Regions from separate parts of the Enterobacter sp. PL_is511 genome, predicted to be linked through region 2. Evidence: riboswitches for the same ligand, from Rfam matches in the RefSeq annotation. Region 2 holds a riboswitch; the other holds the start of a gene.
What was found. A riboswitch is a leader RNA that binds a small molecule or an ion and turns the genes downstream of it on or off. The one in region 2 is predicted to bind cobalamin.

Region 1: it holds a riboswitch for cobalamin, as region 2 does, so the genes downstream of both, AC0TN7_RS19010 (cobyrinate a,c-diamide synthase) here and btuB (TonB-dependent vitamin B12 receptor BtuB) in region 2, are expected to answer to the same signal.

What each region holds. Positions count from the first base shown of each region.
Region 1 covers NZ_JBVPGP010000024.1:760,335-775,218, forward strand. The annotation lists gene glmL (methylaspartate mutase accessory protein GlmL) at 1-139, opposite strand, end outside; gene glmS (methylaspartate mutase subunit S) at 139-588, opposite strand; gene cobA (uroporphyrinogen-III C-methyltransferase) at 1,107-1,877, shown strand; gene cobD (threonine-phosphate decarboxylase CobD) at 1,916-2,986, shown strand; gene AC0TN7_RS19000 (precorrin-2 dehydrogenase/sirohydrochlorin ferrochelatase family protein) at 2,991-3,638, shown strand; gene AC0TN7_RS19005 (L-threonine kinase) at 3,630-4,496, opposite strand; cobalamin riboswitch at 4,950-5,125, shown strand; gene AC0TN7_RS19010 (cobyrinate a,c-diamide synthase) at 5,226-6,605, shown strand; gene cbiB (adenosylcobinamide-phosphate synthase CbiB) at 6,602-7,561, shown strand; gene AC0TN7_RS19020 (cobalt-precorrin-8 methylmutase) at 7,574-8,206, shown strand; gene cbiD (cobalt-precorrin-5B (C(1))-methyltransferase CbiD) at 8,203-9,342, shown strand; gene AC0TN7_RS19030 (cobalt-precorrin-7 (C(5))-methyltransferase) at 9,336-9,941, shown strand; gene AC0TN7_RS19035 (decarboxylating cobalt-precorrin-6B (C(15))-methyltransferase) at 9,931-10,500, shown strand; gene AC0TN7_RS19040 (cobalt-precorrin-4 methyltransferase) at 10,493-11,266, shown strand; gene cbiG (cobalt-precorrin 5A hydrolase) at 11,247-12,302, shown strand; gene AC0TN7_RS19050 (precorrin-3B C(17)-methyltransferase) at 12,302-13,027, shown strand; gene AC0TN7_RS19055 (cobalt-precorrin-6A reductase) at 13,024-13,809, shown strand; gene cbiK (sirohydrochlorin cobaltochelatase) at 13,820-14,614, shown strand; gene AC0TN7_RS19065 (cobalt-factor II C(20)-methyltransferase) at 14,611-14,884, shown strand, end outside.
Region 2 covers NZ_JBVPGP010000012.1:82,799-97,682, reverse strand. The annotation lists gene btuB (TonB-dependent vitamin B12 receptor BtuB) at 1-1,755, opposite strand, end outside; cobalamin riboswitch at 1,822-1,997, opposite strand; gene trmA (tRNA (uridine(54)-C5)-methyltransferase TrmA) at 2,102-3,202, shown strand; gene AC0TN7_RS01320 (YijD family membrane protein) at 3,292-3,651, opposite strand; gene fabR (HTH-type transcriptional repressor FabR) at 3,661-4,299, opposite strand; gene sthA (Si-specific NAD(P)(+) transhydrogenase) at 4,496-5,896, shown strand; gene oxyR (DNA-binding transcriptional regulator OxyR) at 5,870-6,796, opposite strand; gene argH (argininosuccinate lyase) at 7,100-8,473, opposite strand; gene argB (acetylglutamate kinase) at 8,551-9,327, opposite strand; gene argC (N-acetyl-gamma-glutamyl-phosphate reductase) at 9,334-10,338, opposite strand; gene argE (acetylornithine deacetylase) at 10,427-11,578, shown strand; gene ppc (phosphoenolpyruvate carboxylase) at 11,850-14,501, shown strand; gene AC0TN7_RS01275 (AraC family transcriptional regulator) at 14,595-14,884, shown strand, end outside.

The DNA of each region.
Region 1 (14,884 bases), on a different contig from region 2:
TGGTAAAGAAACCCTCCGCCAGATGGTGGGTCGTCGTCGGGGTCAGAACGTGGTTGACCAACGTTAGCGCATCACCCTCCGGCGTGAAGAGTGCGGCTTTGGTCCACGTCGAGCCAATGTCGACTGAGACGATTTGCATCAGAAGCCCTCTTCAAGACAGAGCTCTTCAACGCGCTGACGCTGTTGTATATCGTTCGCCATCAGCTGACAGACGTCCTCCAGGTCGTGGCTCGGAGCGAACACGCGGTTGAAACCCATCTCTTTGAATTTGGCTTCGACATCGGCGAAATCGTGCTTACCCACGACCAGGTTACCGCCAACAAAAAGCAGAATGTCGCCGATACCGCGTTCGATGCAGCGCTCGCGCAGCCCCAGGCAGTCGATGTCGCCATGGCCGTAGATGGATGAAACGACAATAGCATCAGCACCCGTTTCGATGGCCGCATCAATATATTCATCCTGGCTCACCATCACACCAAGATTGATGACGTGAAAATCATGGGAAGTAAAAACACGATCCAGAACTTTATTGCCTACCGCATGGCAGTCAGCACCAATGACGCCAATAACAAGTGTTGATTTCTTCATGGGTAATCCTCTGTAGGGCTGATAGTAAAAATAAAATGGGTATTAAAAACGATTAATGTACATTGGGTCTGTTGATGGTGTTGGAGTGTGTTTTGAAGACGAAAGGGATGCAATTGATCTATTTTCAAAAAATCCTTCCAAAAATGATGATGGTAATGATGTTGCATTGAAAAATGATTTATATCAGTTACTTGTGTGCGCTTTATTTTAGGGTTGATATTTATCTGTAAACGTCGCTGACAAAACCATTTTAATATTTGTGATCGCGCGCCTGTTTTATTGCTGAAGGCGATTTATATGTTTTTTTAAGCATGATGACCAAAGCAATAATGTCGTAATGGCAGAGGGAAGGCGGTATTCACTGTTTTATTGATATTGGTCATAAACGCCATTCGTAAAATTAAGAAAGAGTGATAAATACATCAAATTTTTGACGTGTGGAGGGGATGTATAATTCAGCACTAATTTTAATTACCCGCTTTCTTGCGTCTTTAAATATTTAATCTGAGGATATAACGATGAGTAAAGGGAAGGTTTGGCTTGTAGGGGCAGGGCCTGGCGATGCGTCTTTGATTACGGTAAAAGGTTTGCACTGTATCCGCCATGCGGAGGTGATTGTTCACGATCGCCTGGTAAACCCTGAACTTCTGGCTCAGGCTCCGGCAGGCTGTCTGATTATTGATGTCGGTAAAACCCCAAGCCATCATCCGGTGCCTCAGGAACAAATCAATGCCCTGCTGGTCAAGCATGCCGGGGAAGGGCGCCAGGTGGTGCGCCTGAAAGGCGGGGACCCCTACGTTTTTGGCCGCGGGGGCGAAGAGGCCGAGCAGCTGGCGAAAGCCGGCCTGACGTTCGAAATTGTGCCGGGGATCAGTTCCGCAATTGGCGGACTGGCCTATGCCGGGATCCCGGTCACGCACCGTCATTACGCCTCCAGCTTTCATATTGTGACCGGTCATATGTGCCAGGGGAACGACCCGCAAAACTGGCATGCCCTGGCGCAAATCAACGGAACGCTGATCGTTCTGATGGGAATGACGCGGCTGACGGAAATCTGCCAGCAGCTCATCGAGGGAGGCATGTCCGCTGAAACGCCGGTGGCGGTGGTGATGTATGCCAGCCAGTCTCGTCAGCAGATCGCCAAAGGTACGCTGACCGATATCCACCTCGAGGTTGAACGTCAAAAACTGCATGCTCCGGCGCTTATCGTCATCGGTGAGGTGGTCAGTCTGCAGGAGATACTGGCGTTTACCGCATCACATATCGCGCTGAATCAGGTTGTGGTCTGATGTTATCCTGACATTTTCGAAATGGACGAGTGAAACGAATGAGTGAGCATGGTGGTAACGTTCTGGAAACGGGGCTGCAGTTGGGGATCGCTCCCGAGCTGCTGGTGGACTTTAGCGCGAACATCAATCCGTTAGGGCTGCCCGATCGCGTCAGGTCGCTCATTGTGTCCCACCTGGATATCATCATGCAGTACCCGGACGTTGAATACCGCCATCTTCATCAGGCGCTGGCCACCGCCAGCCGGTGTGACTATGACCAGACGATTGCCGGGAATGGCGAAACGGAGCTGATCTATGGCCTGGTGCGAACGCTTGCCCCTCGCCGGGCGATGCTGCTGGTACCGGGCTTCGCCGAATATCGCCGGGCATTACAGCAGCAGGGTTGCGAGATAATTGACTATGCGCTGAGTGAGCAGAACGGGTTCCAGGTGGATGTTTCCATACTGGACGCCGTTCGCGCGCACAGGCCCGATTGCCTGTTTATCGCGACGCCAAACAACCCTACCGGACTCATGCCTGATGCCGGTCTTCTCGACCGGCTGGCCTCGCTGTGCGAATCGCTGCAGATTGCGCTGATTGTGGATGAGGCGTTCATCGATTTTCTGCCGCAGGGCTCCACGCTGGCGCCGCGGCTGGCGGAGTCACGCTATCTTTACCTGCTGCGATCCCTGACCAAGTTTTTTGCTATTCCCGGGCTGCGTCTTGGGTATCTGCTGAGCGGCAATACGCAAACCATTCACCAGCTGAAACGCACCCGTGAGCCCTGGTCCGTGAATGCCTTCTCGGCGCTTGTGGGGCAATATTTGCTGTCGGATGAGGACTATATTGCTCGCAGCCACGCCTTTATCGCCCGGGAGCGGGATTTCCTGTGGCAGGCGATGGCGCGCTTTTCATCGCTGGCGGTCTGGAAGCCGCAGGCCAACTTTATTTTCTTCCGCTGTCTGCGTCCGGGTTTCGACCTGAAGGCGGCGCTGCTCGGCCATCACATCCTTATCCGCCACTGCGAAAACTATCCAGGGCTCGATCGCGACTACTACCGGATTGCCGTGCGTACCGAGGCGGAGAACCGCCGGTTTATTGCCGCGCTGACTCACGTTTTACAAGGCTAAGGCGATGGACTATTTCCCGATTTTTTGCAACCTGAAGGGGAAACGCTGCCTGATCGTCGGTGGCGGGCAGGTGGCGACGCATAAGGCAAAGGGGCTGCTGGCGGCCGGGGCGGTGCTGCATCTGGTTGCGCCCACCCTGACGCCGGAACTCGCCAGCCTGCACGCGAGCGGTGACATCGAGTGGTTTCCGGCGACGTTTTCGCCGCAGTATCTGCAGTCGTGCTGGCTGGTCATTGCCGCGACCAGCGATCCGCAGGTGAATCGTCAGGTCGCCGCGGCCGCCAGCGCGGAGCGTATCTTTTGCAATGTCACGGACGACCCTTCTGCTGCCACCTTTATCTCACCGGCCATAATCGACCATTCGCCGGTCATTATTGCGCTGAGCTGCGGGGGCAACGCGCCGGTGTACAGCAAGATCCTCAAAGCGCATGTCGCCGCCCACCTTCCTCCGGGCATGCGGGAAAGCGTGCGGCTGGCGGGGACGCTGCGTGAACGGATTAATCGCGCATGCGGTGACCGGGAGCGCAAGCGTGCATTTTGGGCCGCGTTCTTCCGGCATGCTCCGCTGCAGCAGGCTTTAGCGCAGGAGCACGAGCAAGAGGTCAGGCAGCAGGTCGAGTGGCTCATTCAGCACAGGCTGCTGTCAGAGTAGCGTCACGCCGCCTTTTACCATCCGCAGAAGGTGTTGTTCAGGCCAGTGGCGGGTGAGCTGTTTTTTTACCAGCAGCCATTTCACATAATCGACATCGTCTTTATTTCTGTCCAGCATCAGACCCACGACGCTGCCGCTGTGCGCCACGTTCACCCCGTAAATATCGCACTCCTCCACCAGTGAGAGCAGTGCGTCAAAATCCGGTTTAGGCAACAGCGTCTGGCTGGCAATGGCGCTGAGGGTGGCCGCTTCGCCCATCCGATAAGGGTTTTGCGTTATGCAGGACTCCTGGACTTTTTCCCACGCGCGTTCCAGCGCTGGCGCACCGGCCAGTAGCCCCGCCTGACGCGGGATGCGGTGGTAATCTGCCGTACGCAGCGTTTGCGGACTTTCAAGAACGAGCAGGTCGAGAGCGGGCTGGGCGTTGCAGGCGATCTGCGTGGAAGCGTCGTTATGATCGAAAAGGGTCAACTGGCGAAACACGGTGCTGTCGGTGGGTTCGAGCGAAACGCAAAGCGTTGCCAGCGTGCTTTCGTCGAGCTGACGCCCCAGATGGTGGGCGGTGGCGACGGCGGTGGCGGCGATATCCGCGGTGCTGCTGGCCATCCCTTTGGCAACCGGGATGGTCGAGTGCACGTCAATGCGGATATCCTGGCTTAGCTGCGCCGGATAATGCCAGTGCTGCAACAATCGCTCGACCATCGCGCGCGAAAGCGGGCGTTCATCCGCCACGGGTGAGCCGTGGCTCACCTCAACGGTGCTGTACCATTCGACAGGGCAGGAGACCAGCTTCTCACTGCCCAAAATCCAGCCCTGGATAAGCTCACCGCACGACGCGGGGCATTGCGCAACAGCCACGTTTCCACCTTACTGGTCAGAAATTTCTGGAGCATAGTGTCATGAGGATATTCCTCTTACCTTGATATACCGCAAATTCCGACCTGGATAGTCTCCATATTATTTTGCGATCCTGCTGAACGCGTAATGCATCAATGAAATCACACTGACTTACGTTGGGCAGCAATATTATGTTTTTGCCGGGCTTTAATATCCTGATGAATTTTGATCACAATAAAATGAAAAAATATCAAGTAGTGCAATAACTTGTCATAGAACAATAAATATTGAGATTTTAAGCGTGATTATCTTTGCTTTTTATTTTTTGTGATAAAACGTTGAGTTATTGAGAAAGGCGTCAATTATTCTGGCGCCACGTTTTACTCAGCATGGTTTTCATTTGCGGTTAAGTAATTGCCTAAGGTGAATTGAAACGCCGTAAATAGCATTGCTGTTTTGAGAACGAACTCTTTCTCATAATGTAAGCCGACAGGTTTTGCCACATTTGTGGCAGGGAAGGGGGTGACAATCCCCCGCAGCCCCCGCTGCTGTGATGCTGACGACCCCGTAATGACCACTGATCGCGAGATTGGGAAGGACGGGCGAGGAGGACGCTAAGCCAGAAGACCTGCCTGTCGGGAACGTTCAACAACTTCGGTGGGAAGTGGGTTGTACTGATGCATCATACAGTCGAAAGACTGGGACGACGTGTATCTATACCTCCCAACCACCCTGGACAGGATCGGGGTCATGGCGGCAAAGCAGTACGCGTTTGTTCTGGCAGGTACCGGAAGCGGTTGTGGTAAAACCACGGTGACGCTTGGCCTGTTGAGTCTGTTAAAACAGCGTGGGTTACGCGTCCAGCCGTATAAAGTGGGCCCTGACTATCTTGATACCGGCTGGCATACCAAAGTCAGCGGCACCTCCTCCCGCAACCTCGACAGCTTCATGCTTCCTGAGCCAATACTCAACGCGCTGTTTTGCGAGCATATGCAGCAGGCGGATATCGCGGTCATTGAAGGCGTGATGGGGCTGTATGACGGCTACGGCACCGATCCGAACTATTGCAGCACCGCCGCGATGGCAAAACAGCTGGGCTGTCCGGTGGTTCTGCTGGTGGACGGCAAGGCGGTTTCTACGTCGATTGCCGCGACCGTAATGGGCTTTCAGCGGTTCGATTCTACCCTCAATATTGCCGGGGTGATTGTCAATCGCGTCAACAGCGAATCACATTATCAGCTGCTCAAAACGGCCATTGAGCACTACTGCACGCTACCCGTCCTGGGCTATGTGCCGCACGTTGAGGGCGTCGGGTTGCCCGAACGCCATCTTGGGTTGGTCACCGCCCGGGAGTCGGCCGCGGACCCGCAGACCTGGCAAAATTTTGCCGCCATTCTCGAACGTACGCTGGATATCGAACAACTTCTCGCGCTCAGCCAGATGGCGTCGCTACCGCAGGGCGCCTGGCCCGCGCGCCCTGACGGGGACGCCGGGCGCGGGTTAACGCTCGCGATGGCCGATGACGAGGCCTTCAATTTCTATTACCCGGATAACATCACGCTGCTTGAACGTACCGGGGTCGACATTATCCGCTTTAGCCCGCTGCGCGATAGCCGCTTACCTGACTGCCAGATGGTCTGGCTCGGGGGCGGTTACCCGGAGCTGCATGCGGCACGGCTTGCGGAAAACACCGCGATGCTCGCCAGCCTGCGGGAGGCGCATCGTCGCGGGGTGGCGATCTACGCCGAATGCGGTGGGCTGATGTACCTCGGCAGCACGCTGGAAGATAGCGAGGGGGTTACCCACCGGATGGCCAATATTATCCCCGGCCACAGCAGGATGGGTAAACGGCTGACCCGTTTTGGCTATTGTGAGGCGCAGGCGCGCCAGCCCACGCTGCTGGCCGATAGCGGGGAGGTGCTGCGTGGGCATGAGTTTCACTATTCCGACTTCTCCCCCCAAACCCCTGCGGTACTGGCGTGCCGCAAAGTGCGTGATGGCGTGACGATGCAGGAATGGGCGGGGGGCTGGCAGGTTGGCAACACGTTCGCAAGCTACCTGCACCTCCACTTTGCCCAACGCCCCACGATGCTCAGCCGCTGGCTGACGGCGGCGAGGGGGGCGCTATGACCCTGATGGCATGGTGCGTCGCGTGGCTGCTCGATGTCATCATCGGCGACCCGCAACGCTGGCCGCATCCGGTGCGCTGGATAGGCAACCTGATCAATGCGGTGCAGCGGGGTGTTCGCCGCTGCTGCCATAGCGACGCGGCGTTACGCATTGGCGGCGGCGTCATGTGGCTGGCCGTCGTGGGGCTGACCTGGGGCATAGCCTGGGGCGTGCTGGCGTTCGGACGGTGGGTGCATCCCTGGCTGGGCTGGGCGATTGAGGTGTGGATGATATTTACCGTGCTGGCCGGGCGCAGTCTGGCAAACGCCGCGCGGGACGTTGAACGCCCGCTGCGGGCAGGCGACCTTGATGAAAGCCGCGAAAAGCTCTCCTGGATAGTGGGGCGCGATACCTCTCAGCTTCAGCCGGAACAGATCAACCGGGCGGTGGTGGAGACCGTCGCGGAGAACACGGTCGACGGCGTTATCGCCCCGCTGTTCTTCCTCCTGCTGGGCGGCGCGCCGCTGGTGATGGCCTATAAGGCGGTGAATACCCTCGATTCAATGGTGGGCTACAAGCATGAAAAATACCGCGCGATCGGCATGATCAGCGCCCGTATGGATGACGTGGCGAACGCTATCCCCGCGCGCCTGAGCTGGCTCTTGCTGAGCGTTGCGGCGTGGCTATGCCGCGAGGAGCCCTCCCGCGCGCTGCGCGTCGGCTGGCGCGACCGCTATAACCACAGCAGCCCCAACTGCGCGTGGTCTGAAGCAACGGTTGCCGGTGCGCTGGGCATCCGGCTTGGCGGACCCAACACCTATTTTGGCCAGCGCGTGGAAAAGCCGTGGATCGGCGACGCCCTGCGCCCGATTGCGGTAGACGACATTTCCCGAACGATTCGACTGATGTGGGTTTCCTCCACCCTGGCGCTGGCGCTGTTTATCGCAGCACGCTGGCTGATGGCTGGCGCGGCCTGAGGACAAAAGACAATGCAATACATCCAGCAACCCCAGGCGATTGAAGCCAAAAGTTTCGACATCATTGGCGAGATCGTTCGCGAAACGCGGCCGGAGTACCGGTTCGCCAGCCCGCTGCATGAGGCGATCGTCAAGCGGGTGATCCATACCACCGCAGATTTCGACTGGCTGGATATTCTCTGGTTTTCAGATGACGCGCTGGAACAGCTTTGCGCGGCGCTCCGTCGCCCGTCCGTTATCTATACCGATACCACGATGGCGCTCTCCGGGATCAACAAAACGCTGCTGGCCACGTTCGGGGGCGAATGTCGCTGCTATATCAGCGACCCGAGGGTGGTGGCGCAGGCAAAGGCCCAGGGAATCACCCGCTCGATGGCGGCCGTGGATATCGCCGTGACGGAAGAGAGCGAGAAGATCTTTGTCTTTGGCAATGCGCCCACGGCGCTGTTTCGCCTGCTTGAGCATGATGTTGCCGTCAGCGGCGTGGTGGGCGTCCCGGTGGGGTTTGTGGGGGCGGCGGAATCGAAAGAGGCGCTGACGCACAGCCATCTGCCCGCGATTGCGGCACTCGGGCGCAAAGGCGGCAGCAATGTGGCGGCGGCGATTGTGAACGCCATGCTCTATTACCTGCAGGGGGCGCAATGAGCGATTCCACCTTCGATGCCCCGGTATGGCATAACGGGAAGGCATTACGTAAAGGCTACACCACCGGCTCCTGCGCGACCGCGGCAGCGAAAGTCGCCGCACTGATGGTGCTGCGCCAGCACCTCATTCATCAGGTCTCCATTGTGACACCCTCCGGCGTCACGCTGTGTCTGAACGTGGAATCGCCGCACATTGAAGGGCAGCAGGCGATTGCGGCCATCCGCAAAGACGGCGGTGATGACGTTGACGCCACCCACGGCATGCTGATTTTCGCCCGTGTGACGCTCAACGACAGCGGCGAGATTACGTTGGCGGGCGGCGAGGGCGTGGGGACCGTGACGCGCAAAGGCATCGGCCTGCCCATCGGCAGCGCGGCGATCAACCGCACGCCGCGTCACACCATTGAGTCCGCCGTGCGCGAGGCGATTGGCCCGACGCGCGGGGCCGACGTGGAAATCTTCGCCCCTGAAGGCGAAGAGCGGGCGCAGAAAACCTACAACTCACGCCTCGGGATCCTGGGCGGTATTTCGATCATCGGCACCACCGGCATTGTCACGCCGATGTCAGAGGAGAGCTGGAAACGCTCGCTTTCTCTGGAGCTGGAGATTAAACGCGCGGCCGGGCTGGAGCGGGTCGTGCTGGTGCCGGGCAATCATGGCGAGCGCTTTGTGCGCGAGCAGATGGGTATCGATAAAGATGTCGTGGTCACCATGAGCAACTTTGTCGGCTACATGATCGAAGAGGCGGTGCGGCTGGGGTTTCGCCAGATAGTGCTGGTCGGCCATCCCGGCAAGCTCATCAAAATTGCCGCCGGGATATTCCACACCCACAGCCATATCGCCGATGCGCGCATGGAAACGCTGGTGGCGCATCTGGCGCTGCTCGGTGCGCCGCTGGAATTACTCACCGTCGTCAGCGAGTGCGATACCACCGAAGCGGCGATGGAACACATCGACACCTGGGGTTTTCAGGCGCTTTACAGCCATCTCGCCGAACGGATCTGCCTGCGCGTAATGCAGATGCTGCGCTTTACCAAAAATCCGCCGACCTGTGACGCCATTCTGTTTTCCTTTGATAACCAGGTGCTGGGCAGCAACCGCCCGGTCGAGGCGATTGCCCGGGCGCTGCAATGTTAACGGTCGTGGGAATGGGGCCTGCGGGATTGCGCCTGATGACGCCCGCCGCGCGTGAAGCTATCGATCGCGCCGATGCGCTGGTCGGCGGAAAACGCCATCTGCTGCAGTTCCCGGCGTTTTGCGGCGAGACGTTTGTCCTGGGGGCCAACATTCCGGCGCTGCTGGCCTGGGTTGAGGCGCGTCAGGAGAAAAAGGTGGTGATTGTGGCCTCCGGCGATCCGCTCTTTTACGGCATCGGATCGCGGATGGTGGCGCATTTCGGTATGGCGCGCGTGCGCATTATTCCCGGTATCAGCGCGGTGCAGTACCTGTGCGCGCAGGCGGGCATTGATATGAATGAGATGTGGCTCACCAGCAGCCATGGCCGCAACGTGAACGTTGACGAGCTGGCACGGCATCGCAAAGTGGCGATGGTCACCGATAGCCAGTATGGGCCGAAAGAGATTGCCGCGCAGCTGGTGGCGCGCGGGAAGGGCCATCGCTGGATGGTGATTGGTGAAAACCTGGCGATGGAAAATGAACGGATCCACTGGCTGCCCGTCAGTGAGGTCAGTGCCGACTATGAGATGAATGCGGTGGTGATCCTCGATGAAAGATGAACTGTTTCTGCGCGGCGAAACGGTGCCGATGACCAAAGAGGCGGTACGCGCGCTGGCCCTCACGAAGCTCGAGCTGCATCGCGCCAGCCACCTGATTGACGTCGGTGCGGGAACCGGGAGCGTGTCGATAGAGGCGGCGCTGCTGTTTCCCTCGCTGCACGTGACGGCCATAGAGCGTAACCCTGCAGCTCTGCAGCTGCTTGCGGAAAATCGCCAGCATTTTGCCTGTCGCAATATCGCGATTTTGCCGGGCGTTGCGCCCTTACCCGTGGCGGATAAGGCCGATGCGGTCTTTATGGGCGGCAGCGGCGGCCATCTGACCTCGCTTATCGACTGGTCCCTGCGCCAGCTACATCCGGGTGGACGTCTGGTGATGACGTTTATCCTGCAGGAAAACCTCACTACCGCACTGGCCCATCTGCAGCAGATCGGCGTCCAGAACATTGATTGCCTGCAAATGCAGGTCTCCGCGCTGACCCCGCTCGGCAGCGGTCACTATTTCAAACCGAATAATCCCGTTTTTGTTATCGCCTGTCAGAAGGAAGAACACCATGTCTGAGACGTTTGATTCCCGTTGCGTGTGGTTTGTCGGTGCCGGTCCTGGTGACCGTGAGCTCATCACGCTCAAGGGCTACCGGCTGCTGCAGCAGGCGCAGGTGGTTATCTATGCCGGTTCGCTGATCAATACCGAGCTGCTGGCGTATTGCCCGCAGGGAGCCGAATGCCACGACAGCGCGGAACTCCATTTAGAACAGATAATCGACCTGATGGCGGCGGGCGTGAAGGCCGGAAAAACGGTGGTACGTTTACAGACCGGCGATGTCTCGCTCTACGGCTCCGTTCGCGAGCAGGGCGAAGAGCTGACCAAACGCGGCATTGCCTGGCAGGTGGTGCCCGGCGTCAGCGCTTTCCTCGGCGCCGCGGCGGAGCTTGGGGTGGAATACACCGTGCCTGAAGTCTCGCAGAGCCTGATTATTACCCGCCTCGAAGGCCGCACGCCGGTGCCGGAACGTGAACAGCTGGAGTCATTTGCCAGCCATCAGACCTCCATGGCGATTTATCTCTCGGTCCAGCGTATTCACCGGGTGGCGGAACGCCTGATTGAAGGCGGTTATCCGGCCACCACGCCCGTTGCCGTCATTTATAAAGCGACCTGGCCGGAAAGCCACACCGTACGCGGCACGCTGGCGGATATCGCCGACAAAGTACGCGAGGCGGGGATCCGCAAAACGGCGCTCATTCTGGTCGGGAAGTTCCTGGGCGAGGAGTATCACTACTCAAAACTCTATGCCGCGGATTTTAGCCATGAATACCGTAAAGCCTGAGCCCATCGCGCTGTTTTGCCTGACGCCGGGCGGCGTGCGGCTGGCGAAGCGTCTGGCGGCAATGCTGCCGGTCACCTGCTTTACCAGCGAGGGCCTGCGGGAAGAGGGCTTTATCTCCTTCGACGGCGGCTTTGCCCCGGCGGTGCGCGAGGCGTTCACGCGCTACCCGGCGCTGATTTTTATCGGCGCCACCGGCATTGCGGTGCGCGTTCTGGCACCCCTCATCCACGACAAGCTGAGCGACCCGGCGGTGGTGGTGATCGACGAGCGTGGGCAGCACGTGATTAGCCTGCTTTCCGGCCATGCTGGCGGGGCGAATGCGCTGACCCGCTATCTGGCGGAAATGCTGGGGGCGGATCCGGTGATTACCACCGCCACGGACGTCAACGAGATGGCCGCGCTGGATACCCTTGCCTTCCAGCTGAATGCCCGAATGCGCGATTTCCGAACGACGGTGAAAATCGTCAACCAGATGCTGGTGAGCCATCAGCGGGTAGGGCTGTGGTGGGATGCGGAACTCGACGACGACGTCAGCCGGTGCGATCGGCGCGGGTTTATCACCGTGAGCGACCTGCAGCACCTCCCGGAACTGGATGCGCTGGTGTGCATTACGCTGCGCAACGCGCTGCCGGAACTGCCGTTACCGCACTGGACGCTGGTTCCCCAGCGGGTCGTGGCGGGCATCGGCTGTCGACGCGACACGCCGTATCCGCTGCTGGCGACCCTGTTGATGCGCCAGCTTGCGGCGCAGCAGTTCGATCCGCTGGCGCTGAAAGCGATTGGCAGCGTCTCCCTTAAAAAAGACGAAGCGGGCCTGCTTCAGCTTGCCGCCTGCTGGGGTGTGCCGTTTGAAACCTTTACCGCTGACGCGCTGCGTGAGCACGAACACCGCTTTCCGACTTCACCGTTTGTACGCCAGACGGTTGGGGTGGGGAGCGTCTCGGGACCGGCAGCGTGGCTGCTGAGCCATGGGCAACTACGAGGAGAAACCCTGCGCGAACAGGGCGTCACTATCACTTTGGGAGTTTCACACTGATGTTAACCGTAATTGGAATCGGCCCGGGCTCGCAGGCCATGATGACCATGGAAGCCGTAGACGCGCTGCAGGCGGCAGAAATCATCGTTGGCTACAAAACCTATACCCATCTGGTGAAGGCCTTCACCGGCGACAAACAGGTGATCAAAACCGGGATGTGCAAAGAGATTGAACGCTGTCAGGCGGCGATCGAGCTGGCGCAGGCCGGGCATAACGTCGCGCTTATCAGCAGCGGCGACGCCGGTATTTATGGCATGGCGGGGCTGGTGCTGGAACTGGTCAGCAAACAGAAGCTGGACGTTGAGGTTCGCCTGATCCCCGGGATGACGGCCAGTATCGCCGCCGCGTCTCTGCTTGGCGCGCCGCTGATGCACGATTTTTGCCACATCAGCTTAAGCGATCTGCTGACGCCGTGGCCGGTCATTGAAAAACGCATTGTTGCTGCGGGAGAAGCGGACTTCGTCATCTGCTTCTATAACCCGCGCAGCCGGGGTCGCGAGGGCCATCTGGCACGGGCGTTTGAGCTGCTGTCCGCCAGCAAAAGCCCGCAAACGCCGGTAGGGGTAGTGAAGTCTGCCGGGCGCAAAAAGCAGGAGAAGTGGCTGACCACGCTGGGCGACATGGACTTTGAGCCGGTCGATATGACAAGCCTGGTGATCGTCGGAAATAAGGCCACCTATGTGCAGGAGGGGCTGATGATCACACCCCGGGGCTATGTGCTGTGAACTATGGCGACGTGCTGGTCATGGGCGGCACCAGCGATGCCCGCGCGATCTGCCAGCAGCTGGATGCGGCCGGCGTGGCCTACACCCTGTCGGTGGCGACGGCCACCGGGCAGCGGCTGGCGGGCGACATTAACGGCCGGGTGCGCTGTGGCCGCCTGGAGCCGCAGCAGATGGTTGACTGGCTTGCGCAAAACAGGACCCGCTGGGTGATTGACGCATCGCATCCCTACGCTGAGGTGGTCAGCCGCAACATCCTGGCGGCCTGTGAAACGGTGGGCGTGTTGCTTAGCCGCTATCAGCGCCCCGAACAGCTCAGCGAGCTGACGCATCCGCTGCTCTACAGCGTGCCGGGCATAGAAGAGGCCTGCGACATCGCGCGGCGGCTGGGCGAACGCGTGCTGTTGACCACCGGCAGTAAAGATCTGGCGCGCTGGCGCGCCGGGCTGCCGGAGAAAACGCTGCTGGCCCGGGTGCTGCCGGTGCCCGAGGTCCTTGAGCAATGCGCCGGGCTTGGCTTTGGCGTTACCGAGATCTTCGCGATGTGCGGGCCATTCAGCGCTGAGTTTAACGCGGCGTTTTATCGCCAGTGCCGGGCTGACGTGATGATCACCAAAGCGTCCGGTGCGGAAGGCGGCTATCGGGAAAAGGTTCAACCCTGTCTGGATGCGGGCATCCCCTGCATCGTGATTACACGCCCGGCGCCGCTGGTGACGGGAGAAGAGTTACTGGAAAGTCAGGCCGCATTCGCCGGGCGCTTAGCCCGCTGGCTGGCCGCTGCTTAAGGAGTTAGAGATGAAAAAGGCGCTTCTGGTGGTCAGCTTTGGTACCAGCTACCACGATACCTGCGAGAAAAACATTGTGGCCTGCGAGCGTGCGCTGGCGGAAAGCTGCCCTGACCGCGAGCTGTTTCGGGCATTCACCTCCGGGATGATCATTCGCAAGCTCAAACAGCGTGACGGCATTGAGATCGATACGCCGCTGCAGGCGCTGAAAAAGCTTGCGGCTCAGGGATATCAGGACGTGGCGATCCAGTCCCTGCACATCATCAACGGCGATGAGTACGAGAAAATCGTCCGTGAAGTGCAGAGCCTGCGCCCGCTCTTTACCCGCCTGACGCTGGGGGTACCGCTGCTGAGCAGCCACGACGATTACGCGCAGCTGATGTGCGCCTTGCAACAGCAGATGCCGACGCTTGGGGCCACGGAAAAAGTGGTGTTTATGGGCCACGGCGCCAGCCATCACGCCTTTGCGGCCTATGCCTGTCTCGACCACATGATGATGGTCCAGGGCTTCCCGGCCCGCGTCGGCGCGGTGGAGAGCTATCCGGAAGTCGACATCCTGATTGAGAGCCTTGGTAAACAAGGCGTCACCGCCGTGCATCTGATGCCTCTGATGCTGGTGGCGGGCGATCACGCCATTAACGATATGGCCTCTGATGACGAGGACTCCTGGAAGACGCTGTTTAACGCTGCCGGGATCCCGGCAACGCCGTGGCTGAGCGGGCTGGGCGAAAACCCGGCGGTGCGCGCGATGTTCGTCGCCCATCTTCAGCAGGCGCTGAGCGTGGCGATGGAGGAGGCAGCATGAGCGGCAAACTGTACGCCCTCAGTACCGGGCCGGGCGCGTCGGACCTTATCACCGTGCGCGCCTCACGGATCCTCGGTTCGCTCGATATTCTCTACGCCCCGGCGGGACGAAAAGGGGGCGACAGTCTGGCGCTTTCTATCGTTCGTGAATATGTCGGCGAGCAGACTGAAATCCGCTGCTGCCACTTTCCCATGAGCGCCGACAGCGCTGAAAAGGAGGCGGTGTGGGATGCGGTGGCCGACGCGTTAGTAACGGAGGTGAACGACGGAA
Region 2 (14,884 bases):
ACGAACTGTGAGATGTGAGGTGACAGGATACGAAACTGCGACATCCCACAGACTGACACCGCCCATTTTCACGCGTTCTGACGAATAGGTGTCTGGATCAATCGCGACATCATAGCGGGTGCCCAGATAACGATAGGCAAGGTTCCAGTCGAGATCCCATACCTGCCAGTCAAGCTGGTACTTAACCTGCTGTTTAGAACGGCGGGCCAGTACTTCGTTGGTTTTGGCATTACGCGGGTCGACATAATCATAGGAAATCTGATGTCCGACCGGGCCAGTATCGAACTGTGCCGTCGCTTCCACACCTTTAATACGTGCTTCGTCAACGTTGTAGTAACGATACGTATGCGGATCGCTGCTAATAAGATTATCAATGTCATTGCGATAACCGGTGATACGCCAGTTGACCGGTCCCGTCAGGCCTTCAAAGCCCCCTTCCCACTGCTTACTCTCCTCCGGTTTAAGGTCCGGATTACCGTAAGAGGCACTGTGGATTTGGCTCATGGTCGGTGCTTTAAAAGCGGTACCGTAGGAGGCAATGACGCGATAGCCCTCCACAAACTCCCACGCTGCGCTGGTTTGCCACGTGCCATGGTTGCCGAAGTTAGAGTTATCGTCATTACGCGCCGCCGCTTCCAGCGTCACGCTGCTGAACTGCTGCATCGCCGAAACAAAGACGCCGGTATTGCGTTGCTCGTAACCTTTCTCCAGATAGCCCGTTCCAGCCTGGGTCTTCTGCTTTTGCCAGTCCAGACCTGCGCCAATGTTGCCGTGACCGACTTCTACGGTGTTGAGCCATTGGGTGGTGTACTGCTTCACGTCATCCATGGTGGCGGAATCAGCGTAACGCCCTTTCTTCGGATCATAGTTCTGATCTTTACTGCGACCGTAACCCGCCACCAGCTGTGACTGGAAAATCCCCCGGTTGTAACGCAGACCGGTATCCCAGTTCTGGCTGTAGAGCTGGCGAGTATCAGGTCGTCCATCCACCATAAAGTTGGCGTCGTAGTGATCGTAACCGTCATACGCGGTGCGGTTGTCATAACCAAAGCCACGGAAGAAGCCGCTCACGCTGTCGGTAATCTGCTGTTCCACGGAGCCGTACAGCGATTTACTCATAAAGCCATCGCGGTCAGGCTGGCGCGGCGCATCTTTTGCAGCGATGTCAAAACCCCGGGTATAGGTGTAGTTACCGGCCATGGTGATTTTGGTTTTATCCAGCACCTGCTGGAAGGCGCCATCATAGGTCTGGTAACCCTTAGAGCCAACACCCGCTGAGATTTCTGCACCCGGCTTATCACGTCCGGTAATGATGTTAATCACGCCACCAATCGCGTCGGAGCCATACAGGGCTGAACGCGGACCACGGATGTACTCAATACGCTGAATCAGCGAGGTCGGGATTTGGCTCAGATCGGGAACGTTGCTGATCCCGGCGTTATTCAAAGGAATACCGTCAACCAGCACCAGCACATGGCGAGATTCCGTTCCGCGAATAAAAGTCGAAGAGTTCGAGCCCATTCCACCGCTTTGCGCGATATCCACGCCTGGCAGACGTGACATGATTTCCACCACGCTCTTTGCCTGCCAGCGCTCAATGTCTTCACGCGTCACGACGGACGTCGGTGCCAGAACAGTTTTTGCCGGTTGTTCAAAACGATTTGCCGTCACCACCAACGAGTCGGCGCTGTCCTGCGCCCAGCCCGAAAATGCCGTGACGGACAACGCCGTCAACAGCGATACTTTTTTAATCATTGTTAAAGCATCCACAATATAAGAAGGATGCCGCAGGCCTCATCGATAGCACGCGATGATGAAACCAAATGCGACGTGATCCCGGCAGGTCTTCGGGCTAGGTGGCTATATAAGGATGAAGACTTCCCATTTACACAGTGTCTACAACGCTCATCCCGCCAGTCTTTACCGCTGCGCGTCAGCTCCAGATTTACACTGGATTCCCTTTTCACTCTCAGGAGACCGGAAACAGAATGCTACAATTAGACACGTATGGATGTCCAGACAGCTATTGGCCATTAAATCTGGACATCCCCTGAACAATGCCTACAATCGCCGCGTAATTCTTTATCACTCAGGACGCATCATGACCCCAGAACACCTCCCGACAGAACAGTACGACGCGCAGCTGGCAGAGAAAGTTGTCCGCCTGCAAAGTATGATGACGCCTTTCAACGCGCCCGTTCCCGAGGTGTTCCGCTCTCCTGTCAGCCACTACCGCATGCGCGCCGAGTTCCGCATCTGGCACGACGGTGACGACCTGTACCACATCATTTTCGATCAGCAGACAAAGTCCCGTATCCGCGTGGACAGCTTTCCGGCGGCGAGCGAGCTCATTAACCAGTTAATGACGCTGATAATGGACGGTGTGCGTAACAATCCGGTACTGCGTAACAAGCTTTTCCAGATTGACTACCTGACCACGCAAAGCAATCAGGCGATTGTCTCTCTCCTGTATCACAAAGCGCTTAACGACGAGTGGCGCGAGCAGGCGGAAGCGCTGCGCGATGCGCTGCGCGCGCAGAACATCAACGTTCACCTGATTGGCCGCGCGACCAAAACCAAAATCATGCTGGATCAGGACTACATCGACGAGCGCCTGCCGGTAGCGGGTAGAGAGATGGTTTACCGTCAGGTCGAGAACAGCTTCACCCAGCCGAACGCCGCGATGAACGTGCAGATGCTGGAGTGGGCGCTGAAGGCGACGGAAGGGTCAACGGGCGATCTGCTTGAGCTCTACTGCGGTAACGGCAACTTCTCGCTGGCGCTGGCGCGTAACTTCGATCGCGTGCTGGCAACGGAAATCGCCAAGCCGTCGGTGGCCGCCGCGCAGTACAACATTGCCGCCAACCATATCGACAACGTGCAGATCATTCGCATGGCCGCTGAAGAGTTTACCCAGGCCATGAATGGCGTTCGCCAGTTTAACCGCCTGGAAGGTATCGATCTGAAGAGCTACCAGTGTGAGACGATTTTTGTCGACCCGCCGCGCAGTGGCCTGGACAGCGAAACAGAGAAGATGGTGCAGGCGTACCCGCGTATTTTGTACATCTCCTGTAACCCGGAGACGCTGTGCAAGAATCTCGAAACATTAGGCCAGACGCACAGTATTGAACGTCTGGCGCTGTTCGATCAGTTCCCGTATACGCACCATATGGAGTGCGGTGTACTCCTCACGGCGAAGTAATATGGCCTTGTAGGGCAGGTAAGCGAAGTGCCACCTGCCAAAAAAGCCGGATGACGCTTCGCTTATCCGGCCTACAATGACAAAACCCTTTACTCTGGTAACTGGCTCTTACGGCTACGCATGCGCGAGCCAATCCAGAACACCAGCGCCACAGACAGTACCGCAGGGAAGAAGTTAGAGCCGATATCCGGATATTCCGCGCGAACCACGGTGCTGTACAGCAATACGCCCAGAATAAAGCAGGCGGCGGCCAGCCCCGGTAACCCCACCGGCATGGTGCGGTTCAGGTAGCGTTGATGCAGGCAATAAACCGTCAGCACCAGCGCAATAAGCGGGAAAATCGAAAACGGCACGATTGAGCTAAAAATAGCGGCAAACGTACCATTAATGGATAAGCCAGCGATCAATGCCAGCAACAGCGTCCCTTTATCCTGACCTGACTGTTTCATTACTCACCTTCACTCTTCGGTTTGATGTGCCAGTTTCTCTTGTTCACGGCGATACCAGTAGTACGCGCCTTTGGAGATCATCCTGAGCTGTAATACCAGTCGCTCTTCGAGCTGCTTGCGTTGTTCAATGCTGACATCCAGCGCTTCGGCACCCGCGCTGAATACAATCGTCACCATCGCCTCGGCCTGTGCTTCAGTAAACGCACGCGGCATATGGTTTTCGAGTTCAAGATAGTCGGCAAGTTCCGCGATGAAGTGCTGAATTTCGCGCGCGACGGCGGCACGAAACGCTGCCGAGGTGCCCGAACGCTCGCGCAGAAGCAGACGAAACGCGTTGGGATTGTTGCCGATAAATTCCATAAAGGTCGACACGGAGGTGCGGATCACGCTGCCCCCTTTGGCGATACGCTGACGCGCCTGGCGCATCAGCTGACGCAGCATCAGGCCGCTCTCGTCGACCATGGTCAGGCCCAGTTCATCCACATCACGGAAGTGACGATAGAAGGACGTTGGCGCAATCCCGGCCTCGCGTGCGACTTCGCGCAGGCTCAAACTGGCAAAACTCCGCTCGGCACTCAGTTGACTGAATGCGGCTTCCACCAGCGAACGCCGGGTTTTCTCTTTTTGTTGTGCTCTTACGCCCATCACGATAGTTGAATCCTTCCAAAGGCCTGATGGCACTATACCAGAGAATAAAATTAATCTGTTTGCCTGGCTTTGTGAATGATTGTTTACGTGCGGTTTGTGCTCCACTGCCGGAAAAAAGCACAACGATAATTGGGTTACTCTGGCAATGATGTTATGATTCTGTTGCTTTTATGTATAAGAACAGGTAAGCCTTGCCATGCCACATTCCTACGATTACGACGCAATAGTTATTGGTTCCGGCCCCGGCGGCGAAGGCGCTGCTATGGGTCTGGTGAAACAGGGAGCCAGAGTAGCGGTCATCGAGCGCTACCATAATGTCGGCGGCGGTTGCACCCACTGGGGCACCATCCCTTCGAAAGCCCTCCGCCACGCCGTTAGCCGCATTATCGAATTTAACCAGAACCCTCTTTACAGCGACCATTCCCGACTTCTTCGTTCATCTTTTGCCGACATCCTGAATCACGCGGATACCGTCATTAACCAGCAGACGCGTATGCGTCAGGGGTTTTATGAGCGTAACCACTGCGAAATTTTGCAGGGCAACGCGCATTTTGTGGATGAACACACCCTGGCACTCGAATGCCACGACGGGTCGGTTGAAACTATTACCGCTGAAAAATTTGTGATTGCCTGCGGTTCACGCCCATACCATCCGGCCGACGTGGACTTCTCGCACCCGCGCGTCTACGACAGCGATTCGATTCTGAGCCTGCACCATGAACCCCGCCACGTCATTATCTATGGCGCAGGAGTTATTGGCTGCGAATATGCGTCGATCTTCCGCGGAATGGACGTCAAAGTTGACCTGATCAACACCCGCGACCGCCTGCTGGCGTTCCTCGATCAGGAAATGTCAGATTCGCTCTCCTACCACTTCTGGAACAGCGGCGTGGTCATTCGCCACAACGAAGAGTACGAGAAGATCGAAGGCTGTGACGACGGGGTGATCATGCACCTGAAGTCCGGCAAGAAGCTGAAAGCAGACTGCCTGCTGTACGCCAACGGCCGAACCGGCAACACCGATTCCCTGCAGCTGGAAAATATCGGACTTGAGACCGACAGCCGCGGTCAGCTGAAGGTCAACAGCATGTATCAGACCGCCCTGCCACACGTTTACGCGGTCGGCGACGTGATTGGCTACCCAAGCCTGGCCTCAGCCGCTTACGACCAGGGACGCATTGCCGCACAGGCGCTGGTAAAAGGCGAAGCGACGGCGCATCTGATTGAAGATATCCCGACGGGCATCTACACCATCCCGGAAATCAGTTCCGTAGGGAAAACCGAGCAGCAGCTGACGTCTATGAAGGTGCCTTACGAGGTGGGTCGTGCGCAGTTTAAACATCTGGCGCGGGCGCAAATCGTGGGGATGAGCGTGGGAACGCTGAAGATCCTGTTCCACCGCGAGACGAAAGAGATCCTCGGGATTCACTGCTTTGGTGAACGCGCCGCGGAAATCATTCATATCGGACAGGCGATAATGGAGCAGAAAGGTGGTGGTAACACCATTGAGTACTTCGTTAACACCACCTTTAACTACCCGACCATGGCGGAAGCCTACCGGGTAGCGGCACTAAACGGCCTGAACCGCCTGTTTTAACGCGCTGTCGAAATGGCCATCCATCGAACCACGGATGGCCTCTGCCAGCTGCTCATAGCGGCTGCGCAGCGGTGAACCCGGACGATATACCAGGCCGATAGTGCGACGCGGCTCCGGCTTGATGCACGGCAAATAGACCACGCCATCACGCTTACGCTCGCGCGGCACGGCCAGCGCAGGCAGCAGCGTTATACCGCTTCCCGCCGCGACCATGTTACGCAGCGTTTCCAGGCTGGTTGCGCGGAAATGGGTATCCTCATCCGCACCCGCTTCGAAGCAGAAGCCCATCGCCTGGTCGCGCAGGCAGTGGCCATCTTCCAGCATCAGCAGCTTTTCACCCGCCAGATCGGCCATCGGCACGCGATCGCGGTTCGCCCACGGGTGATCTTCATAGATCGCCAGCATCATCGGCTCATCGAACAGCGGCACTTCAATAAAGGCTTCACTCTCTTTTACCAGTGCCAGAATGGCGCAGTCGAGCTTGCCGCTATCTAACTGCGCCAGCAGCTGATGGGTTTGCGCTTCGTGCAGGTACATTTCGAGTTTCGGGAACGTCTGGTGCAGCATCGGAATGATGTGCGGCAACAGGTACGGGCCAACGGTTGGGATCAGGCCAATATGCAGCGGGCCGGACATCGCCTCCCCCTGCTGGCTTGCCATTTCCTTGAGCACTTTGACCTCGCGCAGCACGGTGCGCGCCTGATCCACCAGCAGAAGACCTGCCTGTGTGAACAGAACCTTACGACTGGTGCGCTCCAGCAGCATCACGCCCAGCTCGTCTTCCAGCTTGCGGATCTGGCCACTCAGCGTGGGCTGGCTGACGTGACAGGAATCTGCCGCGCGGCGAAAGTGACGATGCTCGGCTAACGCTACCAGGTATTCAAGATCACGAATATTCATTATTCATCCTCCGTCGCCACGATAGTTCATGGCGATAGATAGCATAGCAACGAACGATTATCCCTATCAAGCATTCTGTTGAATAATACACCACATAGACGAGGCGGCACGTGTTTGACCCTTGACGTCCCCGCACCGTCAGCGAGTTTCTCTCAAAACTCGAACAACTAAAGCCAACGTGAACTTTTGCGGACCCCGTGGTCCGCTTTTTTTTGCGTAAAAAAGCCCGGCGCTAAGCCAGGCTCCGTTTTTCTCCCTCTCCCTGTGGGAGAGGGCCGGGGTGAGGGCACCAGCCCGCACGGTTCAAACCAGCCGGTTTTTCGCATCCGCAATCGCCTGCGCCACCTGCTTCGGCGACACGCCGCCTTTCGCGGCACGCTTGTCCAGACAGGACTGCAGCGCCAGAATCGGATACACATCATCCCCGATAACCGCGCTGAACTTCTGCAGATCGGCCAGCGCCAGATCCTCCAGCGGTTTACCCTGACGAATGGCTTCCACAACCGCTTCACCGACAATATGGTGCGCTTCACGGAACGGTACGCCCTTCGCCACCAGATAATCCGCCAGTTCGGTAGAGTTCGCATAGCCCTGCTGCGCCGCTTCCTGGCAGCGCGGACGTTTCACCTGAATGCCGTCCAGCACAAGCGCGCCCATATGCAGACAGTCCAGCCAGGTGTCGAGCGCGTCGAACAGCCCCTCTTTGTCTTCCTGCATGTCTTTGTTGTACGCCAGCGGCAGCCCTTTCAGGGTCATCATCATGCCGGTCAGCGCACCCTGCACGCGACCACATTTGCCGCGGATCAGCTCGAGCGCGTCCGGGTTTTTCTTCTGCGGCATCAGGGATGAACCTGAGGTCACGCGGTCGGACAGCTCGACGAAGCCCGCTTCACCGGAGTTAAAGAAGATCAGGTCTTCGGCAAAGCGCGAGAGGTGAACCATCCCGATAGACGCATTGGAGAGCAGCTCCAGCACGTGGTCGCGGTCGGAGACGCTATCCAGGCTGTTACGGGTGGCGGAGGCAAAGCCCAGCCAGCCTGCCAGTTGTTCACGGTCGATTTCATACGCCGTACCCGCCAGCGCGCCGCTGCCCAGCGGGCTGACGTCCAGACGTTTCAGGGTATCCTGCAGACGGCTTTCGTCACGCGCCAGCATCTCTACGTAGGCCAGACACCAGTGCGCAAAGGTCACCGGCTGCGCGCGCTGCAGGTGGGTATAACCCGGCATCACCGCGTCCTGGTTGTTCTGCGCGGTTTCCACCAGCGCGCTCTGCAGCTGACGGTTGGCCGCCAGCAGTTCGCTAACGGTATCTTTACACCACAGCTTCAGGTCGGTGGCGACCTGATCGTTACGGCTGCGCCCGGTGTGCAGCTTTTTACCCAGCTGGCCGACTTTGTCGATCAGTTTGCCTTCCACCCAGCTGTGAATATCTTCGGCATCGCTCTGCAGGATTTGCTGCGGATCCAGACGCACCTCTTCCAGCAGATTGTTCAGCGCTTCTTCCAGCTGTAACTGTTCGTCTGCGGTCAGTACGCCTACCGTTACCAGCGCTTTGGACCAGGCCACAGAGCCGACAATATCCTGTTCGGCCAGGCGGTAGTCGAAGCGCAAAGAGTCGTTGAACTGTTTGAACCGCTGATCCGCTGCCTGTGTAAAACGCCCACCCCAAAGTGCCATAACATGCTTCCTTAATATCTTTGAATTTCATTGCCCGGTGGCGCTGCGCTTACCGGGCCTACAAAACATTAAATCGATTACGCTAAAATACGCGTGCCAATCGGCGTGCCGTTAAACAGCGCCGGAAGCTGCTCCGCGTGACGCCATGAGGCGATATCCACCGGGCGGCCCAGCGTGCGTGCCGCATCCAGCGCGGCGTTCACTTTGACGATCATGCCGTCGGTGATGATGCCCTGAGCAATCAGCTGCTCGGCTTTCTCAGCCGTCATTTCCGCAATGCGCTGGCCTTTACCGTCCAGAATACCGCTCACGTCGGAAAGCAGGATCAGGTCCGCACCCAGCGTTGCCGCCAGCGCGGTCGCCGCCTGGTCAGCGTTAACGTTCATCAGCTCGCCCTCTTCGGTCACGCCGATGGAGCTCACCACCGGCAGGAAACCGCCTTCCAACAGCGTGTTAATCAGCTTAGGCGAACCTGGCTGCGCCAGTCCAACATGACCGAGCGCTTCGTCGAGCTGGGTCACTTTTACGCTGTCGCCATCGCCCAGATAGAGGCCCACGGACGCAATATGGTGTTTCTTCGCCCACGCCAGCAGCGTTTTGTTCGCCGTACCCGCCAGCGCGCCGGTAATGATGTCAATCTGGTCAGCAGGCGTCACGCGCAGGCCGTTCTTCTTTTTCACCGGCAGGTTGAGCCCTTTCATCAACTCATCCACCACACAGCCACCGCCGTGCACAATCACCAGCGGACGTTGATGTGATTCGCGATAGTTCACCAGCGCGGTAAACAGACGCTCCAGCGCTTCTTCGCTGTCCAGCAGTACACCACCGAGTTTGATAATTAATGGGTTCATCATCACACCTTAAATAAGAGCCTGCGTTTCCGGGAAACCGAAACGAATATTTGCACACTGCATTGCCTGTGCGGCAGCGCCTTTCAGTAAGTTATCTTCTGCGGCCACCACGATGAGATGCTCACCCTGAACGGCAAAGCCGATATCGCAGAACGGCAGACCGACCACGTTTTTCAGCGCCGGCACGCCTTTGTCGTACAGGCGCACCAGCGGTTTATCCGCATACGCCTGCGTGAAGACCTCACTCACCTGCTCTTTGGTCACGCCCGGTTTCAGGCGGCAGGTGATGGTTTCGAGGATCCCACGCGGGAAGCTGCCCAGGTGCGGGGTGAAAATGACGTCCGCGCCCAGATGCGTCGTGATTTCAGGGTGATGACGGTGATTAAACACGCCATACGGCTGAAGGCTCACTTCGCAGAAGCTATTGGAGATCGCCGCCTTGCGTCCTGCACCGCTCACGCCGCTGGTGGCGTTGATCACCGGCCACTGGTTCAGATCCAGCAGACCCGCGTCGATCAGCGGCTTCAGGGAAAGCTGCGCCGCCGTCGGGTAGCAGCCCGGAACGGCAATCAGGTCCGCTTCTTTCAGTTTATCTGCGCTCCACTCCGCCAGGCCGTACACCGCTTTTTCAAGCAGATCCGGGTGCTGATGGGTGAAACCATAATATTTTTCGTAAAACGCGCCGTCGTTAACGCGGAACGCGCCGGAGAGGTCGAAGACCACGCAGCCGGCCGCCAGAAACTGCGGCGCCAGGTCGTGGCTGACCTCATGCGCGGTGGCTAAAAACACCACGTCGACGCCGTCGGTAAACTCGCTGATGTCAGACATGGGCTGCAGCGGCAGATCGACCAGGCCCTTAAGCTGCGGATGCAAATCGGAAATTAACTTTCCTGCATCATTGCTTTGCGCTGACACGGTCAAAGCGGTTATGGTCATATGTGGATGGCGATTCACGTAGCTTACAAGCTCTGCGCCCGCATAACCGCTAGCGCCTACAATCAGCGTATTCAACATCGGGTTCCTTTATGCTCAACGTTAATGTATTTTTATTCACATTTATTGCATGAATATTGATACTATCACGACCTAAGGTGTGTCAACAATGAAAATGAACTTACCGCCATTTATCGAGATCTACCGCGCCCTGATTGCCACACCGTCCATCAGCGCAACGGAAGAAGCGCTGGATCAGAGCAATGAGTCTTTAATCAATCTGCTGGCGGGTTGGTTTAGCGATCTTGGGTTTAACGTTGAGGTTCAGCCCGTCCCCGGCACTCGCCACAAATTTAACCTGCTCGCCAGCACCGGAACCGGTGCGGGCGGCCTGCTGCTGGCCGGTCATACCGACACCGTGCCGTTTGACGATGGCCGATGGACGCGCGATCCGTTCACCCTGACCGAGCACGACAACAAGCTCTACGGTCTGGGCACCGCCGACATGAAAGGCTTCTTCGCCTTTATCCTCGACGCGTTGCGTGACGTGGACGTGACGAAGCTGAAAAAACCGCTCTACATTCTGGCGACCGCTGATGAAGAGACCAGCATGGCGGGCGCGCGCTACTTCTCTGAAAACACGTCGATTCGCCCGGATTGCGCCATTATCGGCGAGCCGACGTCTCTGCAACCGATCCGCGCGCACAAAGGCCATATTTCTACCGCCGTGCGCGTGCTGGGCCAGTCCGGCCACTCCAGCGATCCGGCGCGCGGCGTGAACGCCATCGAGCTGATGCATGACGCCATCGGCCGCATCATGACCCTGCGCGACGATCTGAAAGAACGCTATCACTACGAGGCGTTCACCGTGCCGTATCCGACGCTGAACCTCGGCAGCCTGCACGGGGGTGATGCCTCCAACCGTATCTGCGCCTGCTGCGAACTGCACATGGATATCCGCCCGCTGCCGGGCATGACCCTGAGCGATCTTGACGGCCTGTTGAATGAGGCTCTGGCCCCGGTGAGCGAGCGCTGGCCGGGTCGCCTGACGGTCTCCGAACTGCATCCGCCGATCCCGGGTTATGAATGCCCGCCGGACCATCAGCTGGTTGAAGTTGTGGAAAAACTGCTCGGTGAGAAAACCGACGTGGTGAACTACTGCACCGAAGCGCCGTTTATTCAGACGCTGTGCCCTACCCTGGTCCTTGGCCCTGGCTCCATCAACCAGGCGCACCAGCCGGATGAATATCTGGAGACCCGCTTCATCAAGCCCACCCGCGAACTGATTACCCAGGTTGTGCATCACTTCTGCTGGCATTAAAACCGCACCGAAGAGTCCCCTCTCCCTGTGGGAGAGGGTTAGGGTGAGGGCAACAAATCGCATGATCTCCGTCACATTCCCATAAGCATCTCTTATCTGACGCAATGCGAATTAAATTTCGTAAATTGCCCGCATTTATTCGTTTGCTGAACCGTTTTCGCAGCAATTGACGACGGGGGTTTTACGTGGCTTTATAAAGGGAGATGACAAAATAATGTCCAGAAGATTTTCGCCTGGGCATAAACAAAAATGATGGGGTGACTGGGTTTTTATGAACGAACAATATTCCGCGTTGCGTAGTAATGTCAGTATGCTCGGCAAAGTGCTTGGAGATACCATCAAAGATGCGTTGGGGGAGAACATCCTCGACCGCGTTGAAACCATCCGCAAGCTGTCTAAATCTTCCCGCGCCGGTAACGAGGCCAGTCGTCAGGAGCTGCTCACCACCTTGCAGAACCTCTCTAACGATGAGCTGCTGCCCGTTGCACGCGCCTTCAGCCAGTTCCTGAACCTGGCCAACACCGCTGAGCAATACCACAGCATTTCGCCAAACGGCGAAGCGGCCAGCAACCCGGAAGTCATTGCCCGCACCCTTCGTAAACTGAAAGACCAGCCAGACCTCAACGAAGCCACCATCAAAAAAGCGGTGGAGTCGCTTTCACTGGAGTTGGTGCTGACCGCACACCCAACCGAAATTACCCGTCGCACCCTGATCCACAAAATGGTGGAAGTGAACAACTGCCTCAAGCAGTTGGATAACAAAGACATTGCCGACTACGAACGCAACCAGCTGATGCGCCGTCTGCGCCAGCTGATTGCCCAGTCCTGGCACACCGATGAAATTCGTAAGCATCGCCCCAGCCCGGTCGACGAAGCCAAATGGGGCTTTGCGGTGGTGGAAAACAGCCTGTGGGAAGGGGTGCCTAACTACCTGCGCGAGCTGAACGAGCAGCTGGAAGAGAACCTCGGCTACCGCCTGCCGGTCGATTTCGTGCCGGTGCGCTTCACCTCCTGGATGGGCGGTGACCGCGATGGCAACCCGAACGTGACCGCGGAAATCACCCGCCACGTCCTGCTGCTGAGCCGCTGGAAAGCGACCGATCTGTTCCTGAAAGATATTCAGGTATTGATCTCCGAGCTGTCGATGGTTGAAGCAACGCCGGAACTGCGCGCGCTCGCCGGCGAAGAAGGCGCCAGCGAGCCGTACCGTTTCCTGATGAAAAAGCTGCGTGGTCAGCTGATGGCCACTCAGGCCTGGCTGGAAGCACGCCTGAAAGGCCAGCGCCTGCCAAAACCAGAAGGCCTGCTCAGCCAGAACGGACAGCTCTGGGAGCCGCTTTACGCCTGTTATAAATCACTGCAGGCCTGCGGGATGGGTATCATCGCTAACGGCGAACTGCTCGACACCCTGCGTCGCGTGAAGTGTTTCGGCGTGCCGCTGGTGCGTATCGACGTACGTCAGGAAAGTACCCGTCATACCGAAGCGCTGGGCGAGCTGACCCGCTATCTCGGCATCGGCGATTATGAAAGCTGGTCCGAAGCTGACAAGCAGGCGTTCCTGATCCGCGAGCTGAACTCGAAGCGCCCTCTGCTGCCGCGCAACTGGGAGCCAAGCAACGAAACCCGCGAAGTGCTCAACACCTGTAAAGCGATCGTTGATGCGCCGAAAGGATCGGTGGCCGCCTATGTGATCTCCATGGCGAAGACCCCGTCCGACGTGCTTGGCGTTCACCTTCTGCTGAAAGAAGCGGGAATCGACTACGCCCTGCCGGTCGCCCCGCTGTTTGAGACCCTCGACGACCTGAACAACGCCAACGACGTGATGAGCCAGCTGTTGAACATCGACTGGTACCGCGGCTTTATTCAGGGCAAACAGATGGTGATGATTGGCTATTCCGACTCCGCGAAAGACGCGGGCGTGATGGCGGCATCCTGGGCGCAATATCAGGCGCAGGACGCACTGATCAAAACCTGCGAGAAAGCCGGTATTGAACTGACCCTGTTCCACGGACGCGGCGGTTCAATTGGCCGTGGCGGCGCACCGGCGCACGCAGCGCTGCTGTCGCAGCCGCCGGGAAGCCTGAAAGGCGGCCTGCGCGTCACCGAGCAGGGCGAGATGATCCGCTTCAAATACGGCCTGCCGGAAGTGACCATCAGCAGCCTGTCGCTCTATACCAGCGCGATCCTGGAAGCCAACCTGCTGCCACCGCCGGAGCCGAAAGCCTCCTGGTGCCATATCATGGACGAGCTGTCGGCTATCTCCTGCGATCTGTACCGCGGCTACGTGCGTGAAAACAAAGATTTCGTCCCTTACTTCCGCTCAGCCACCCCTGAGCAGGAGCTGGGTAAACTGCCGCTGGGCTCACGTCCTGCGAAGCGTCGCCCAACCGGTGGCGTAGAGTCTCTGCGCGCGATCCCGTGGATCTTTGCCTGGACGCAGAACCGCCTGATGCTGCCCGCCTGGCTGGGTGCCGGTGCTGCGCTGCAAAAAGTGGTGGAAGACGGCAAACAGAACGAACTGGAAACCATGTGCCGCGACTGGCCATTCTTCTCTACCCGTCTGGGAATGCTGGAGATGGTCTTCTCGAAAGCTGACCTGTGGCTGGCGGAATACTACGACCAGCGTCTGGTGAAACCTGAACTGTGGGCGCTGGGTAAAGAGCTGCGCGAACTGCTGGAAGGCGACATCAAAGTGGTGCTGGACATCGCCAACGACTCACATCTGATGGCGGACCTGCCGTGGATTGCAGAGTCTATTCAGCTGCGTAACATTTACACCGACCCGCTGAACGTCCTGCAGGCAGAACTTCTGCACCGTTCGCGTCTGGCGGAAGAAGAAGGGAAAGAACCGGATCCGCGCGTTGAACAGGCGCTGATGGTGACGATTGCGGGCGTTGCGGCGGGTATGCGTAACACCGGCTAATGCTTTATGCCCGGCGGCGCTGCGCTTGCACGGGCCTACGTTAAGTAGGCCAGGTAAGCGTTAGCGCCACCCGGCAATACCCTGGTATCCACCATGCACCACGACATTACCCGCATCCTGACGGACCTGATCAACAGCACAACGCCGCTGCGTCAGGTGCATTTTGCAAACCCAGCGACCTCAGCCCCCGAACTTGCCTTGCAGGTCGATTTTCCGCGTCTGGAGATTGTGATCGAAGGTTCGATGAAAGACCAGGCTGCCTGCGTTTTACAGCAGGGTGATGTTTTATACGTCCCGGCTGGCGGCTGGAATAATCCACAATGGCAAGCCCCCGCAACAACGCTGAGCATCCTGTTTGGCAAACAGCAGCTTGGGTTTAGCCT